Regions from separate parts of the Actinoplanes sp. NBRC 101535 genome, predicted to be linked through region 1. Evidence: riboswitches for the same ligand, from Rfam matches in the RefSeq annotation. Region 1 holds a riboswitch; the other holds the start of a gene.

Region 1 (7,069 bases):
GCGAACGTCTTCAGATCCGCCTGGATGCCCGCGCCGCCACCGGAGTCCGAGCCGGCGATGGTCAGCACCACCGGCGGTGTCACGACCCGCTCCCCCGGACGAACCCGGCCACCAGCGTGCGGGCCAGGGCCTCCGGCGACGCGGACCGCATGAGCGCCCCCATCACCGCGATCCCGGCCGCACCGGCGACGGCGCACGCGGCCGCCCGGTCCGCCGAGTCGATCCCGCCGAGAGCCAGCCACGGCACACCCGGGCGGCGGAACGTCAACCCGATCGCCGGGCCGTACCCCGGTTTGGACTCGGTCGGGTACACCGGGGACGCGGTCACGTAGTCCACACCGGACAGGCTCTCGGTGCCGTGCCAGGAGCGGCCGACCAGCGGCACCCCGTCCGGCACCGGATCACTTCCGGTCAGGTGCACGGCGGTGCCGCCCAGCGGGTCCACACCGGCCACGATCAGGCGCCGCGGTGGCAGCAGCGACCGGAGCCGCGTGGCCAGGGCGGTGCGGTCCGCGTACCCCAGGTCCCTCTCCCGCAGGATCACCCACCCGGCGCCTCCGCGGACCGCGGCCCGGACCACCTCGGTCAACGGCCCGGCGGCGGATCTCCGGTCGGTGAGCACGACGAGCCCGCCCGGGGTCACCATCGTGCGATCCCGTCGTCCGGTGTGGACGCCAGCGCGTGGAACCGGCGCGGGATGCGCCCGGCTCCGCGGGCGAGCCGTCCGGCGGCCACCGCGTGCCGCATCGCCGCGGCCATCGCCGGCGGGTCGTCCGAGCGGGTGATCGCGCTGGCGATCAGCACCGCGTCGCAGCCGAGCTCCATGGCGAGAGCCGCGTCCGAGGCGGTGCCGATCCCGGCGTCGAGCACCACCGGCACGTCCACGCTCTGCCGGATCAGCTCGATGTGGTGCGGGTTCGCGATGCCCAGACCGGAACCGATCGGCGAGCCGGCCGGCATCACCGCGGCGCATCCGGTGTCGGCGAGACGCCGGGCCAGGATCGGGTCGTCGGTGGTGTACGGCAGGACCGTGAAACCCTCCGCCACCAGGGTCTCGGCCGCCCGCAGCAGCTCCACGCCGTCCGGCAGCAGGGTCCGCTCGTCGCCGATCACCTCGAGCTTGATCAGGTCGGTGCCGAACGCCTCCCGGGCCATCCGTGCGGTCCGCACCGCGTCACCGGCGGTGTAGCAGCCGGCGGTGTTCGGCAGCACCCGCACACCGGCCCGGTCGAGCATCGGCAGCAGTCCCGGGCCGGCCGCGTCGACCCGGCGCAGCGCCACCGTGACCAGCGTGGTCTCCGACACCCGGATCGCCTCCTCCAGGACCGCGAGGCTCTGCGCGCCGCCGGTCCCGAGGATCAGCCCGTTCGGGGGCAGGAAGTCACCCATGTCAGCCGCCCTGCGAGGCGGTGAGGACCTCGACCCGGTCACCGTCGGCCAGCTCGACCGCCGGCCACGTCGACCGCGGCACCACCGTGCCGTTGACCGCGACCGCCACCCCGCGGTGCGCATCGGTGATCTCCGCGACCAGGGCCGCCACCGAACATCCGTCGGGCCGGCTCTGCGGCCGCCCGTTGACCGTCACGCGCATCCGTTCCTCCCGGGTGCGAAGTCGTCGAGGAAGGGATCGTCCGAGCCGGTGAGCACCAGGTCGGCGACGAGCCGCGCGGTGATCGGCGCGAGCAGGATCCCGTTGCGGTGGTGCCCGGCGGCCACCACCGTCCGTGCGTCGAGCCGTCCGAGGAGCGGCCCGTTGTCCGGTGTGCCCGGCCGGTGCCCGACGGTGATCTCGGTGAGCGTGTGCTCGGCGAGTCCCGGAACCAGGTCGAGGGCGGCCCGCAGCAGGTCGTGCACCCCGCCGGCGGTGGCCGCGGAGTCACCGCGTTCCTCCTGGGTCGCACCGACCACGATCTCGCCGTCGGCACGCGGCACCAGATAGACGTGCCGCCCGTCGGCCGATCCGTCGATCACGTGCCGGAGCAGGCCCGGCTCGCCGCGCAGCCGCAGCACCTGACCCTTGACCGGCCGGATCGGCAGTCCGGTGAGCGCTGCCGTCCCGCATCCGGCGGCGACCACGACGGTGTCCGCCGCCACCTCGCCCAGGTCGGTGATCCGCCGGGCGACGATCCGCCCGGCCAGTGCGCGGCGCAGTGCCGCGACCACCCTGCGGGGATCGGCCTGGACCTCGTGCGGGGCGTGCACGCCGGCCCGGATCCGGGGTGACAGCGCCGGTTCCCGGTCGCGGACCTGCGACCCGGTCAGCGGCTGCAGCTTCTGGTGCCGCCACTCCCGGGCCGCTTCGACGTGGTCGTCCGCGGTGAGCGCCACCCCGAGCGTGCCGGTGGTGTCGTAACCGACGTCGCCCAGGCCCGCCGCGAACTCCGGCCACAGCGCGAGCGACGCCTCCAGCAGGCTCTCCAGCCGCGGATGTTCGAAGGCCGACTCCCGGCCGGGGGCGAGCATCCCGGCCGCGACGTGCCAGGCGCCCCCGGTCCCGTCCGGCTCGGGGTCGTAGACGGTGACCTCGGCGCCGCGCGCCCGCAACGAGCGGGCGATCGACAGGCCGATGATCCCGCCGCCGATCACCGCGATCACGACAGCACCGCCAGGAACTGCGCGACCGCTCCCTTCGGGTCCGCCACGAAGGCGGAGACAGCCGCGACGCCGTGCACCCCGGGCAGGGGCAGCCGTTCCGCGGTGATGCCGCCGATCGCCACGACCGGCGTCCCGGGAACGGCGGCCGCGACCGCGGCCACCCCCTCCGGTCCGAGCGGCGGCGGCAGTCCGTCCTTGGTGGACGTGGGGAACGCCGGTCCCACACCCAGATAGCTCGCGCCCGCCGCGACGGCCGTCCGGGCCGCCTCCGGGGTCCGGCAGGTGGCGCCCACGACCGCGTCCGGGCCGAGCACCCGGCGGACGGCCTCGACCGGCAGGTCGTCGGCGCCCACGTGCACGCCGTCCGCACCGGCCGCCAGGGCGACCCCCACCCGGTCGTTCACCAGGCACAACGCCCCGGCCTCGCGACAGAGCCGGACGGCGGCGACGGTCAGGGCCCAGGCCTGGGCATCGGTGGTCTTGACCCGGATCTGGACGGCGACGCCGGGCTGCGCCGCCCCGCGGACGACGTCCAGCGAATCGGTGATGACGTGCAAACGGGGAAAAACAGATGCGTGCATGACGCACTCCTCCCTGCGCCGGCATGACCCGGATCAGGTTCGACGGTCGGGGGCCGCATCAGCCCCCCTCTCAGCCCGGTGCCCGGACTCCCGTGGGGTTTTCGTTTGTAGTCGGACCATAACCCGACTCCGCGACGAAAATCTAGCGCACGTCCCAGACCGGCTCGGGCACCTCGGTGACCTCACCGTCGGAGTTGAACAGCACGAAACGATCGAAGGACCGGGTGAACCAGCGGTCGTGGGTGACCGCGATCACGGTGCCCTCGAAGGCCTTCAGGCCCTCCTCGAGCGCCTCCGCCGACGCCAGGTCCAAGTTGTCCGTCGGCTCGTCGAGCAGCAGCACCGTGGCGCCGGAGAGCTCGAGCAGCAGCACCAGGAACCGGGCCTGCTGGCCACCGGAGAGAGTCCCGAAACGCTGATCACCCTGGGCGGCCAGCTCGTAGCGGTTGAGGACCTTCATCGCACCCGCCCGGTCCACTCCGGAGCGATGTTCGTCACCCCGCCACAGGATCTCGACGAGTGTCTTCTCCAGCAGCTCCGGACGGTCGTGGGTCTGCGAGAAGTGGCCCGGCCGGACCCGTGCGCCGAGACGAACCCGGCCCTGATGCGCCACGTGTGCCAACGGCGCACCGTCGACCGGCTTGTGCTCGGCGTCCGGCTCGGTGCCACCGGCCGCGAGCAGCCGCAGGAAGTGCGACTTGCCGGTGCCGTTCGCGCCGAGAACCGCGACCCGGTCGCCATACCAGATCTCCAGGTCGAACGGGAACGTCAGGCCCTCCAGCTCCACCTGCTCACACATCACGGCGCGCTTCGCGGTGCGGCCACCGCGCAGGTTCATCCGCAGCGACTGGTCCTTGGGCGGCAGCGGCGGCGGCCCGGGCTCCTCGAACTTGCGCAGCCGGGTCTGCGCCGCCTGATAACGCGAGGCCAGGCCGTCGTTGAAGGCCGCCTTGTTCTTCAGGGTGAAGACCAGCTCCCTGAGCTTCTCGTGTTCCTCGTCCCAGCGCCGGCGCGTCTCCTCCATCCGGTCGTGGCGGTCGCCGCGCGCCTCGTGCCACGAGGCGAACCCGCCCGGATGGGTCCAGGCGCCGCCGCCCTCCACCGCCACCACCCGGTCGGCGGTCTGCGCCAGCAACTCCCGGTCGTGCGACACGAAGAGCACCGATTTCGACGACTCCCGCATCCGCTGCTCCAGCCAGCGTTTCGCGGGAACGTCGAGGAAGTTGTCCGGCTCGTCGAGCAGCAGCACCTCGTCGGCACCCCGGAAGAGCAGATCGAGGGCGAACCGCTTCTGCTCGCCGCCGGAGAGGGTCCGCACGATCCGCTCCCGGGCCTCGTCCCACGGCGTGCCGAGGATGGCCACCGAGACGGTGTCGAAAAGCACCTCGGCGTCGTAACCGCCGCTCTCACCCCAGTGCGTCAGCGCGTTCGCGTAGGCCAGCTGCGACTTCTCGGTCTCGTCCAGGGCCGCGGCGGCCGCGCGCAGCCGCGCACCCGCCGCGCTCAACGCCGGCGCCACCAGGGACAGAGCCAGGTCCTCGAGGGTCCGGTCGTCGCCGATCATGCCGATGAACTGGCGCATCACACCCAGCCCGCCGGAGCGCGCGATGCTCCCGGACTGGGCCGGGATGTCGCCCGCCACCATCCGCATCAGCGTGGTCTTGCCCGCCCCGTTCGGCCCGACGAGCGCCACCTTGGCGCCCTCACCGACCCGGAACGACACGTCGGTGAACAACTCCCGGCCGTCCGGGAGCACAAAACCGGCGCCGGCCACATCCACGTAACCCATGACGGGCATCCTCCCTGGGCGGACGTCGCTCAGTCAGCCGAATTTCGGGTGACCCGGAGCACCCGGAACCCCTTCTGACTGGCCACCCGCTGCACGTCCCAGTCGTGGGCGACCAGCCAGGAGTGCAGCGAGTCGCCACCCAGGTGCTTGTTGATCACCAGCCAGGCGGTGCCCTCCGGGGCGAGCCGGGGCATCCAGCGCTCCAGCAGCACATGCAACTCGGCCTTGCCGATGTGAGTGGGCGGGTTGCTCCAGATCTCGTCGAAGACCACGTCGTCCGGCACCTCGTCGGGTGCGGCCACCCGGATCCGGCCGGACGCCTCCAGTGCCTTCGCGTTCTCCTCGGTCAGCTCGCGAGCCCGGGAGTTGACGTCGACCGCCCAGATCACCGCCTTCGGCGCCTCCACGGCCAGCACGGCGGCGATCGGGCCGTAACCGCAACCGAGGTCGAGGAAGGTGCCCTCGACACCGGCGGTGGGCAGGTCGGCCTTGCGCAGCAGCACGGCGGTGCCCGGGTCCAGCCGTCCGGCGGAGAAGACACCGTTCGCGACGGCCAGGCGGTAGTCCCGCCCGGCGACACTGAACTCGATCTCGCTCCGGCGCAGCGGGGCACCCGGCTCGGCGGTGAAGTAGTGGTCGGCGCTCACCCCGCCAGTCTCCCGCCGCACCACGACAGGCGGCACGGCGGGGTGCCGGACAAACTGTGCGTTAATAGATCGTCGTGCGCGTCTAACCTCGGGCGATGCGGTACGCCACCCCGACGCGCTCCGCCCATCGCGCCGCCCCCGCCGGCCTCGCCCTGTTCGTGAGGCTCCCCGGACCCATCGGTCAGCACCGCTACCGCCCACGGGTCCGGCCCCGGCCGCAACGGCACGTGCGGCATGAGCCCGACAAGACCGTCCACCTGCTCAACCGCGGCCTCGCCGCCCTGATCGTGCTGGGCATCTGCGTGATGCTGGGCATCCTCGTGTTCGCCGACCAGCGACGCGCACCGTCCACCGGCGACAACGACACCGGAGGGGCCGACCGGCTGATCGCGTCCCGCACCGCCGACCCGGTGCCGCTGACCGCCACCGAGGTCTTCCCGACCGGTGCCGCCGGATTCGTGGTCGGCGCCACCGACGTCCGGACCGACTGCACCACTGCGGTCACCGGCGCGCTCCGCGTGGTCCTCGCCGGCACCGACTGCTCACAGGCGGTCCGGGCCGAGCTGACCGCACCGGACGGGCACCGGGTCACCGCGGGCGTCCTCAACCTGCTCGACGAACGCGGCGCGGCCGGCGTGGACGAACGGGTCGGGCGCCTGGTCGAGACCGGAGACGGCGGCTTCACCGCGATGGCCGGCACGGAGATCCCGCCGGGAACACCGGTGGTCTGGCGGGTCCGGGGGCACTACCTGCTCTACGGGGCGATCACCGGGCCCGGTGGCGAGCCGGCGGCGACCGACCGGGCGGCTGTCGACCGGATCACCGCCACGCTGCTCGACGGGCACCTCGGCGAGACCGTTCTGGGCGCCCGCAGCCGCTGAGCCGTCACCGAGCGGCGGGCCTCAGGCTCGCAGACGGCGGGTGGCCTCGGCGCGCGACGCGTACTCGGTCTGGTCGGGGTAACCGACCGCGATCAGGGTCAGCCCGTGCGCCGGGGCCACGGTCACCTCACTGGACCGCTCCCGCAGGGTGAGCAGCCTGGCCGGCCACTCCGGCTCACGACGGCCGTCGCCGACCGTCAGCATCGCGCCGACCAGGCTGCGCACCATGGCCTGGCAGAACGCGTCGGCCTGCACCGTCGCCACACAGACCCCGTCCGGATCCCGGCGCCACTCCAGCCGGTTGATCGCCCGGATCGTGGTGGCGTGCTCCTTACGCTTGCAGAACGCGGCGAAGTCGTGCTCCCCGAGCAGACCCCGGGCCGCGGCGTTCAGACGGTCCAGGTCGAGCGGTCGCAGCCAGCCGAGGGTGTCGTGGCGACGCAACGGCTCCGGCCCGGACGGGACGTCGGAGACGCGGTACTCGTACCGGCGGAACGTGGCCGAGAACCGGGCGTCGAACGTCTCCGGCACCGGCGTCACCGCGCGGACCCGGGCATCCGGGGGCATCAGGGCGGC
Region 2 (7,069 bases), on a different contig from region 1:
AGGTCAAGGCGACCATCTGCGAGTGGGCTCCCACGGAAGGGACGACGACGTTCTGATGGAGCTCCTGGCGTACCCCTTCATGCTCCGCGCCCTGGCCGGCGCCCTGATCATCGGTCTCGTCGCGCCCGCCCTGGGGATCTACCTCGTGCAACGGCGCCTGTCGCTGATCGGCGACGGGATCGGGCACGTGGCCCTCACCGGCGTCGGCCTGGGCCTGCTCACCGACAACTCCCCGGTGGTGACCGCGGTACTGGTCGCCACGATCGGCGCGGTCGGCGTCGAGCTGATCCGCGAGCGCGGGCGCACCTCCGGCGACCTGGCGCTGGCACTGCTCTTCTACGGCGGCATCGCCGGTGGCGTGGTGCTGGTCGGCCTCTCCGACAACAGCAGCAACGCCAACCTGATGCAGTACCTCTTCGGTTCGCTGATCACCACGTCCGCGCAGGACATCGTGGTCATCGGCGTGCTGGGCACGGCGGTACTGGTGGCGATGCTGGTGTTCCGGCCGGCCCTGTTCGCCCTCTGCAACGACGAGGAGTACGCGAAGGTCAGCGGCCTGCCGGTACGGACCCTCAACATCCTCCTCGCCGTGACCACCGCGATCACCGTCACGATCGCCATGCGTACCGTCGGCCTGCTGCTGGTCTCCGCCCTGATGGTGGTCCCGGTCGCCGCCGCACAGCAGGTCACCCGCGGCTTCAAGGGCACGATGGCGCTGGCCATGCTGGTCGGCGTCGGTTCGGCGGGCGCGGGCATCCTGGTGTCGGCCGAGGCGGACACCGCGCCGGGCGCCACCACCGTGCTCCTCGCGCTGGCGGCCTTCCTCGGTACCGCGATCACCGCGACCGTCCGGGGGCGCCTGCGACGTCCCGCGCGGGCCGCCGCCGACACCGAGCCACCGGACGTCGTCCTGCAGTCCTGACCACCCCACCTGTACGGTTGTCACACATATGACTGTCACCGGTTACGAGGCCTACGAGCCGGCGAGCGCGCTGCTGCGGGCGCTCTCCGCGCCGATCCGTGTCGCCATCGTGGTCGAGCTGGGCGCCGGCGAACGCTGCGTCCACGACCTGGTGGAGAAGCTCGGCGCCCCGCAGCCGCTGGTGTCCCAGCATCTGCGGGTGCTGCGCGGCGCCGGCGTGGTCCGGGGCGTCCGCCGCGGCCGCGAGATCGAATACTCGCTGGTCGACGAGCACGTCGCGCACATCGTGGCCGACGCGGTCAGTCACGCCCGTGAGGGCCGCTGATTCTCCGGTGATGCGCCACGGCGCGCGGGGTGCGACGCTTCCGGGGTGAAGCTCTACGCCGACCGCATGCCGACCGCGATCCGCCAACTGATCACCGACATCCTCGTCGTTCTCTGGGTCTACCTGTGGATTCGCGTCGCCCTGTGGGTGCACGACGTGGTGCTGCAGCTCGCCGTGCCCGGTCAGAAACTGGAGAGCGCCGGCGGCGGCATCGCCGACAACCTGGCCGAGGCCGGTGGCAAGGTGGGCCGGGTCCCACTGGTCGGCGACGAGCTCACCAAGCCGTTCACCAGCGCCGCCGACGCGGCCCGCAACCTCGCCGAGGCCGGCCGGGACCAGCAGGCGTTCGTCGACCAGCTGGCGCTGATCCTGCCGCTGGTGGCGATCGCGGTGCCGATCGCGCTGGTGCTGTTCCTCTGGCTGCCGTTGCGGCTGCGCTGGATCCGGCGGGCCGGGGTCGCCGCGGCGGTCCGCGACGACCCGGCCGGCCGGGATCTGCTGGCGTTGCGGGCGCTCACCTCCCGTCCGCTCAACCAGCTGGCGAAGCTGGGCCCGGACATCGCCCAGAGCTGGCGGGCCGGGGACGGCGCGGCGGTGGACGCCCTGGCGGAGCTGGAACTCAGGAAGCTCGGTCTGCGGCGTCGTCCATGATGTAACCGTCCTGGTCGGTGTCATCGCCCCAGTTGCGGTGGCCGAACGGGAGCAGCGCCCAGAAGGTCAGGAACCAGCCGCCGGTGAGCACGGTCAGCGGGATCGCCCACTTCCAGGTCAGCAGATAGTCCGTGATCAGCAGGACGCTGCTGACCATCGCGATCAGCATGAACGCCAGGCCGCCGGTGGCCATCCGGTGGGCGTACCGGACCAGCTCCGGTTTACGGCCCTGCCGGAACAGCGCGCGGTGGAACGCCACCGGCGAGATGATCATCGCGGTGGCGAACGCCGCGCTGATCAGGGCGACCACGTAGATGTCCTTCTGGATGTCGGTGGTATTCGGGAATCCGCTGCTGAACGGCAGGGTGAGCAGGAACGCGAAGAGGATCTGCACGCCGGTCTGCGCGACGCGCAACTCCTGGAGGAGATCCGCGAAGTTCCGGTCCCACCGCTGTTTCTCGGTTTCCTGGTGCGATTTTTCCTGGTGCGACGAGGGGGCCATCGCCCGGCCATTCCCCGTCCACCACATGGTCAAACGCCGATGCGTGACCGGACGAACCCGGCCAGCTCCCGCGGCGCCTGCTCGGGCACCCAATGGCTGACCCCGCGCATCGCCACCAACTGGTAGTCCGCATCCACCCAGTCCGCGGTCCGCAGCGCCGCGGTCCGGCCGACCACCCCGTCCCGGTCGCTCCACACGTACGTGGTCGGCACGGTGACCGTGGGGGTGTCCGCGACGTCCGCGGTCCGGTATCCCCGGTACCAGTTCAGACTGCCGGTCAGCCGGCCCGGCTCGTGCATCGCCGCCACGTACTGTTCGGCGTGGTGCAGCGGCCGCAGCATCCAGCGCAGCAGGGTCCCGTTGCGGGCCAACAGCAGCCGTTCCGCCGACGCCGACCGGAACACCTGGAAGTACGCCATCCGCGCCCGTTGCGAGGCCCGGACCCGCATCGCCAGCATCATCGCCCGCGGATGCGGCACCGAGACCGCGGTCAGGGTCCGCACCCGGCCGGGGTGGTTGGCGGCGAGCAGCCACCCCACGCTCGCGCCCCAGTCGTGCCCGACGATGTGCGCCGACTCCAGCCCGAGCGCGTCGAGCAGGGCGAGGACGTCCGCGGTCATCTCGGTGATCCGGTACGCGGCGGCCTCGCCCGGCCGGGCGCCGGGCGAGTATCCGCGCTGGTCCACCGTGTACGTCCGCAGCCCGGCCGCGTGCAGGTGCGGCAGCATCGCATCGAACTCCCGGTGATCCTGCGGGAAGCCGTGCAGCAGGAGCACCGGTTCGCCGTCCGACGGTCCCCCCTCGTACAGGTCGAAGGTCATGCCTCGGGCTTTGATCTCCATGTGACCGGTCCCTCCCTGTGCCGCACCGTTAACCGGGTGTTAGCGTCATCGAAGCACATGTAATCCGACAGGGGAGCGCACAGCGCTGAGAGTGCGGGTGGACCCGCAGACCCTCGTACCTGATCTGGGTAATGCCAGCGCAGGAAGTTCGGTCTCTCACAGCCGTGCCGCGTTCCGGGCAACGTCGCCCGGTGCCGGCATGCGTCTCCTCCCGGTACCCGCTGGGAGGCAAATCATGGACAACCGTCACCGCTGGCGCACGATAGACATCGTGATCGCCTCGGTCATCGCCGTGGCGTTCGGCGTGATCTTCTGGGCCTGGAACACGGTCTGGGGCGTCACCGAGGCCGCTTTCGCCTTCTTCCCGCCCGCGCAGACCCTGCTCTACGGGGTCTGGCTGCTGCCGGCCGTGCTGGGCGGCCTGATCATCCGCAAGCCGGGCGCGTCGCTGTACACCGAGGCGGTCGCGGCGATCGTCTCCGCGCTGCTCGGCAGTGCCTGGGGGGCGACCGTCATCCCGCAGGGACTGGTCCAGGGGCTCGGCGCCGAGCTGGCGTTCGCGGTCCTGTTCTACCGGTCCTGGAAACTGCCGGCCGCGCTGCTGGCCGGCGCGATGACCGGGGTGACCGCGGCGCTGTTCGACTTCTTCGTCTGGAACGCCAAGTACGCGCTGTGGGACTACCGCGTGCCGTACGCGCTGCTCACCGTGGTCAGCGGCGCCCTGCTCGCCGGACTCGGCGGCTGGGTGCTGGTGAAGGCGCTGGCACCGACCGGTGTGCTCGACCGGTTCGGACCCGGCCGGGAACGGGCACTCATCTAGTCATGTCCGAGGTTCGGATCCGTGACTTCGGGTGGCGGCACGCCGGGCGCCGCGCCTGGGCGGTCCGCGGCCTCGACCTGCACATCCGGCACGGCGAGCGGGTGCTGCTGCTGGGTCCCTCCGGGGCCGGCAAGAGCACCCTGCTCGCCGCGCTGGCCGGCCTGCTGCCCGAGGACTCCGGCGAGGCCGAGGGCACGATCGAGATCGACGGCCTCGAGCCGCGCAAGGCCCGGGACCGGACCGGGATCGTGTTCCAGGACCCGCAGACCCAGCTGGTGATGGCCCGCAGCGGGGACGACGTGGCCTTCGGTCTCGAGAACCGGGGTGTGCCGGCCGCGGAGATCTGGCCACGGGTCAGCGACGCACTGGACCGGGTCGGTTTCCCGTACCCGATCAATCGCCCGACCGCGGCCCTCTCCGGCGGTGAGGCGCAACGCCTGGCTCTCGCCGGGGTCCTGGCGCTGCGGCCCGGGCTTCTGCTGCTGGACGAGCCCACCGCCAACCTCGACCCGCCGGGCGCCGCGCTGATCCGCGACGCGGTGGCCCGCGCGACCGGCGCCGACACCACCCTGATCGTCGTGGAACACCGGGTCGCCGAGGCACTGGAACTCGTCGACCGGGTGGTGGTCCTGGAGCCCGGCGGTGGCGTGCGCGCCGACGGCTCCCCCGACGTGGTCTTCACCGCCTACGGCGACCGGCTGGCGGCGGAAGGGGTCTGGGTGCCCGGCTTCAGCATTCCGCCGGTCAAGGCCACCTCAACCCCGACAACCGATGTCGTACGCGTGACGAGCGCCGCCGTCACCGGCCGACTGGACCCCGTCTCGCTGACCGTCCGCGACGGCGAGGTCCTCGCCGTGACCGGCCCCAACGGCGTCGGCAAGTCGACCCTGGCCCTGGTGCTCGGCGGGCTGACCGCCCCGGACACGGGACAGGTCCGGGTCACCGGCGACCACCGGCCCCCGCACCGATGGCGGGCCGCCACCCTGGCCGGGCGGATCGGATCGGTCTTCCAGAACCCGGAACACCAGTTCGTCACCGGCCGGGTGGCCGACGAACTGGCCCTCGGCCCGCGACGGCTCGGCCGGTCCCCGGCGGAGATCCGGCGGATCGTGGACGACCTGCTGGACCGTCTGCGCCTGACCCGGCTGGCCGACGCCAACCCGTTCACCCTCTCCGGCGGCGAGGCGCGGCGGCTGAGCGTGGCGACGGCGCTGGCCACCGCCCCGCGGCTGCTGGTGCTGGACGAGCCGACATTCGGCCAGGACCGGCGGACGTGGCGGGAACTGATCGGACTGTTCGCGGGGCTCAGGGACGAGGGGCACGCTATCGTCGCGGTCACCCACGACGAGGACTTCGTGCGTACCCTCGCTGATCGCACCTTCCCGCTCGGCGCGCCCGACCCACAACCACTCCCCCGGAGATCGCGGCCGTGATCCTCGCTCCCGCCCCGGTCGCCGACCCGGCCGCCCCGCTGGCCCGCCGCAACCCGGTCGCCAAGCTGGGCGCCGCGCTGCTCTTCTCGCTGCCGCTGATCTCCACGGTGGATCCGGTCACGCCGGCCGCCGCCCTGCTGGTGGAGCTGGCCCTGCTGCCGGCCTTCGGCGTCCGGATGCGGGTGCTGGCCCGCCGTCTCGCCCCGCTGCTGCTCGCCGCCGCCGGGATCCTGGTCTCCATGGTGCTGTTCGCGGCCGACCGCAGCGGCACCCTACTGCTGGCCCTCGGACCGATACAGATCACCACCGGCGTGCTCACCACCGCCACCGCCCTGATCCTGCGGATCTTCGCGGTGGCGCTGCCCGGGATCATCGTGTTCGCCACCACCGACCCCACCGACCTGGCCGACGCGCTGGTGCAGAACGCCAAGGCCCCGGCCCGTTTCGCGATCGGGGCGCTCGCCGCGTTCCGGCTCCTGCCGCTGCTCGGGCAGGAGTGGCGGGCGCTGGCCCTGGCCCGCCGCGCCCGCGGGGTGGACGCCGGGCGCAACCCGGTGGCCCGGCTGCGGCTGTTCGCGTCGACCGCGTTCGCGCTGCTGGTCGGGGCGCTGCGGCGCGGTGTCCGGCTGTCGGTGGCGATGGATTCCCGGGGGTTCGACGCGCGGACACCCCGCACCCATGCCCGCCTGCAGCGATTCACGGGCGCGGACACCGCCCTGCTGGCCGGCGCGGCCGGACTGGCCGCCCTGATCCTGACCGTCGCCGTGCTCACCGGGTTCTTCCAGCCGGTCATCAGTTGACCGTTCGCCGCCCGAGTGGTGCCGACCGTCCCGCCCGCCACCGGTGACGGGATGGTCCCGTTCGAAAGGCGGGATGCGACTCCCTGCCACGCCGCCCACTGATCACGGGTTCCCTAGGCTGAGGGGATGTCGTCGCGTCCCACTCTGCACACATCACTCGCCGAGGCACGCGGCGGCGTGCTGCTCTTCAGCATCACCCCGCCCCGCCGCAGCGCCACCGCGGAGAGAATCAAGGAGATCGCCACGGTCACCCTCGACCGGCTGGGCGGCCTCGACCTCGACGGCCTGATCCTGTACGACATCGACGACGAATCCGACCGCAACCCGGACGAGCGCCCGTTCCCGTACCTGCCGACCCTGGACCCGGCCCGCTACCTGACCGACCACCTGGGCGGCTGGGACAAGCCGGTGATCATCTACCGCTGCGTCGGCAAATACCCGGAGGACGAACTCCGCAACTGGATGGCCTCCGCCGGCCCGGAGGTCCTCGGCGTCTTCGTCGGCGCCTCCTCCGGCGGCAAGGACGTGCACACCGGCCTGCGACGGGCCCAGGAGTTGCGCGCCGAAGTCCGGCCGGACCTGCCGCTGGGCGCCGTGGCGATCAGCGAACGCGCCGACGAACACCTGCGCATGCTCACCAAACAGGACCGCGGCGCGTCGTTCTTCGTCTCCCAGGTCGTCTACCACGTCAACGAGACGAAGAACCTGGTCTCCGACTACTTCTACGAGTGCCGCCGCCGCGGCGTCACCCCGCGCACGATCGTCTTCACGCTG

Evidence for each region. Region 1 has a riboswitch for thiamine pyrophosphate ahead of QSK32_RS06075 (thiamine phosphate synthase). Riboswitches for the same ligand answer to the same signal wherever they lie in the genome.
Region 2: another riboswitch for thiamine pyrophosphate. It lies ahead of QSK32_RS09425 (ECF transporter S component); the one in region 1 lies ahead of QSK32_RS06075 (thiamine phosphate synthase).

The regions. Positions count from the first base shown of each region.
Region 1 covers NZ_BSSY01000002.1:221,635-228,703, reverse strand. Annotated here, with positions in the region: gene thiD (bifunctional hydroxymethylpyrimidine kinase/phosphomethylpyrimidine kinase) at 1-83, opposite strand, end outside; gene QSK32_RS06095 (thiamine phosphate synthase) at 80-646, opposite strand; gene QSK32_RS06090 (thiazole synthase) at 640-1,389, opposite strand; gene thiS (sulfur carrier protein ThiS) at 1,391-1,591, opposite strand; gene thiO (glycine oxidase ThiO) at 1,582-2,595, opposite strand; gene QSK32_RS06075 (thiamine phosphate synthase) at 2,592-3,176, opposite strand; TPP riboswitch at 3,170-3,280, opposite strand; gene QSK32_RS06070 (ABC-F family ATP-binding cassette domain-containing protein) at 3,319-4,965, opposite strand; gene QSK32_RS06065 (class I SAM-dependent methyltransferase) at 4,995-5,612, opposite strand; gene QSK32_RS06060 (hypothetical protein) at 5,708-6,493, shown strand; gene truA (tRNA pseudouridine(38-40) synthase TruA) at 6,515-7,069, opposite strand, start outside.
Region 2 covers NZ_BSSY01000003.1:84,465-91,533, reverse strand. Annotated here, with positions in the region: gene QSK32_RS09455 (metal ABC transporter ATP-binding protein) at 1-56, shown strand, start outside; gene QSK32_RS09450 (metal ABC transporter permease) at 56-922, shown strand; gene QSK32_RS09445 (ArsR/SmtB family transcription factor) at 951-1,247, shown strand; gene QSK32_RS09440 (hypothetical protein) at 1,293-1,898, shown strand; gene QSK32_RS09435 (DUF6328 family protein) at 1,867-2,400, opposite strand; gene QSK32_RS09430 (alpha/beta fold hydrolase) at 2,430-3,242, opposite strand; TPP riboswitch at 3,302-3,406, shown strand; gene QSK32_RS09425 (ECF transporter S component) at 3,478-4,062, shown strand; gene QSK32_RS09420 (ABC transporter ATP-binding protein) at 4,065-5,495, shown strand; gene QSK32_RS09415 (energy-coupling factor transporter transmembrane component T family protein) at 5,492-6,295, shown strand; gene QSK32_RS09410 (methylenetetrahydrofolate reductase) at 6,422-7,069, shown strand, end outside.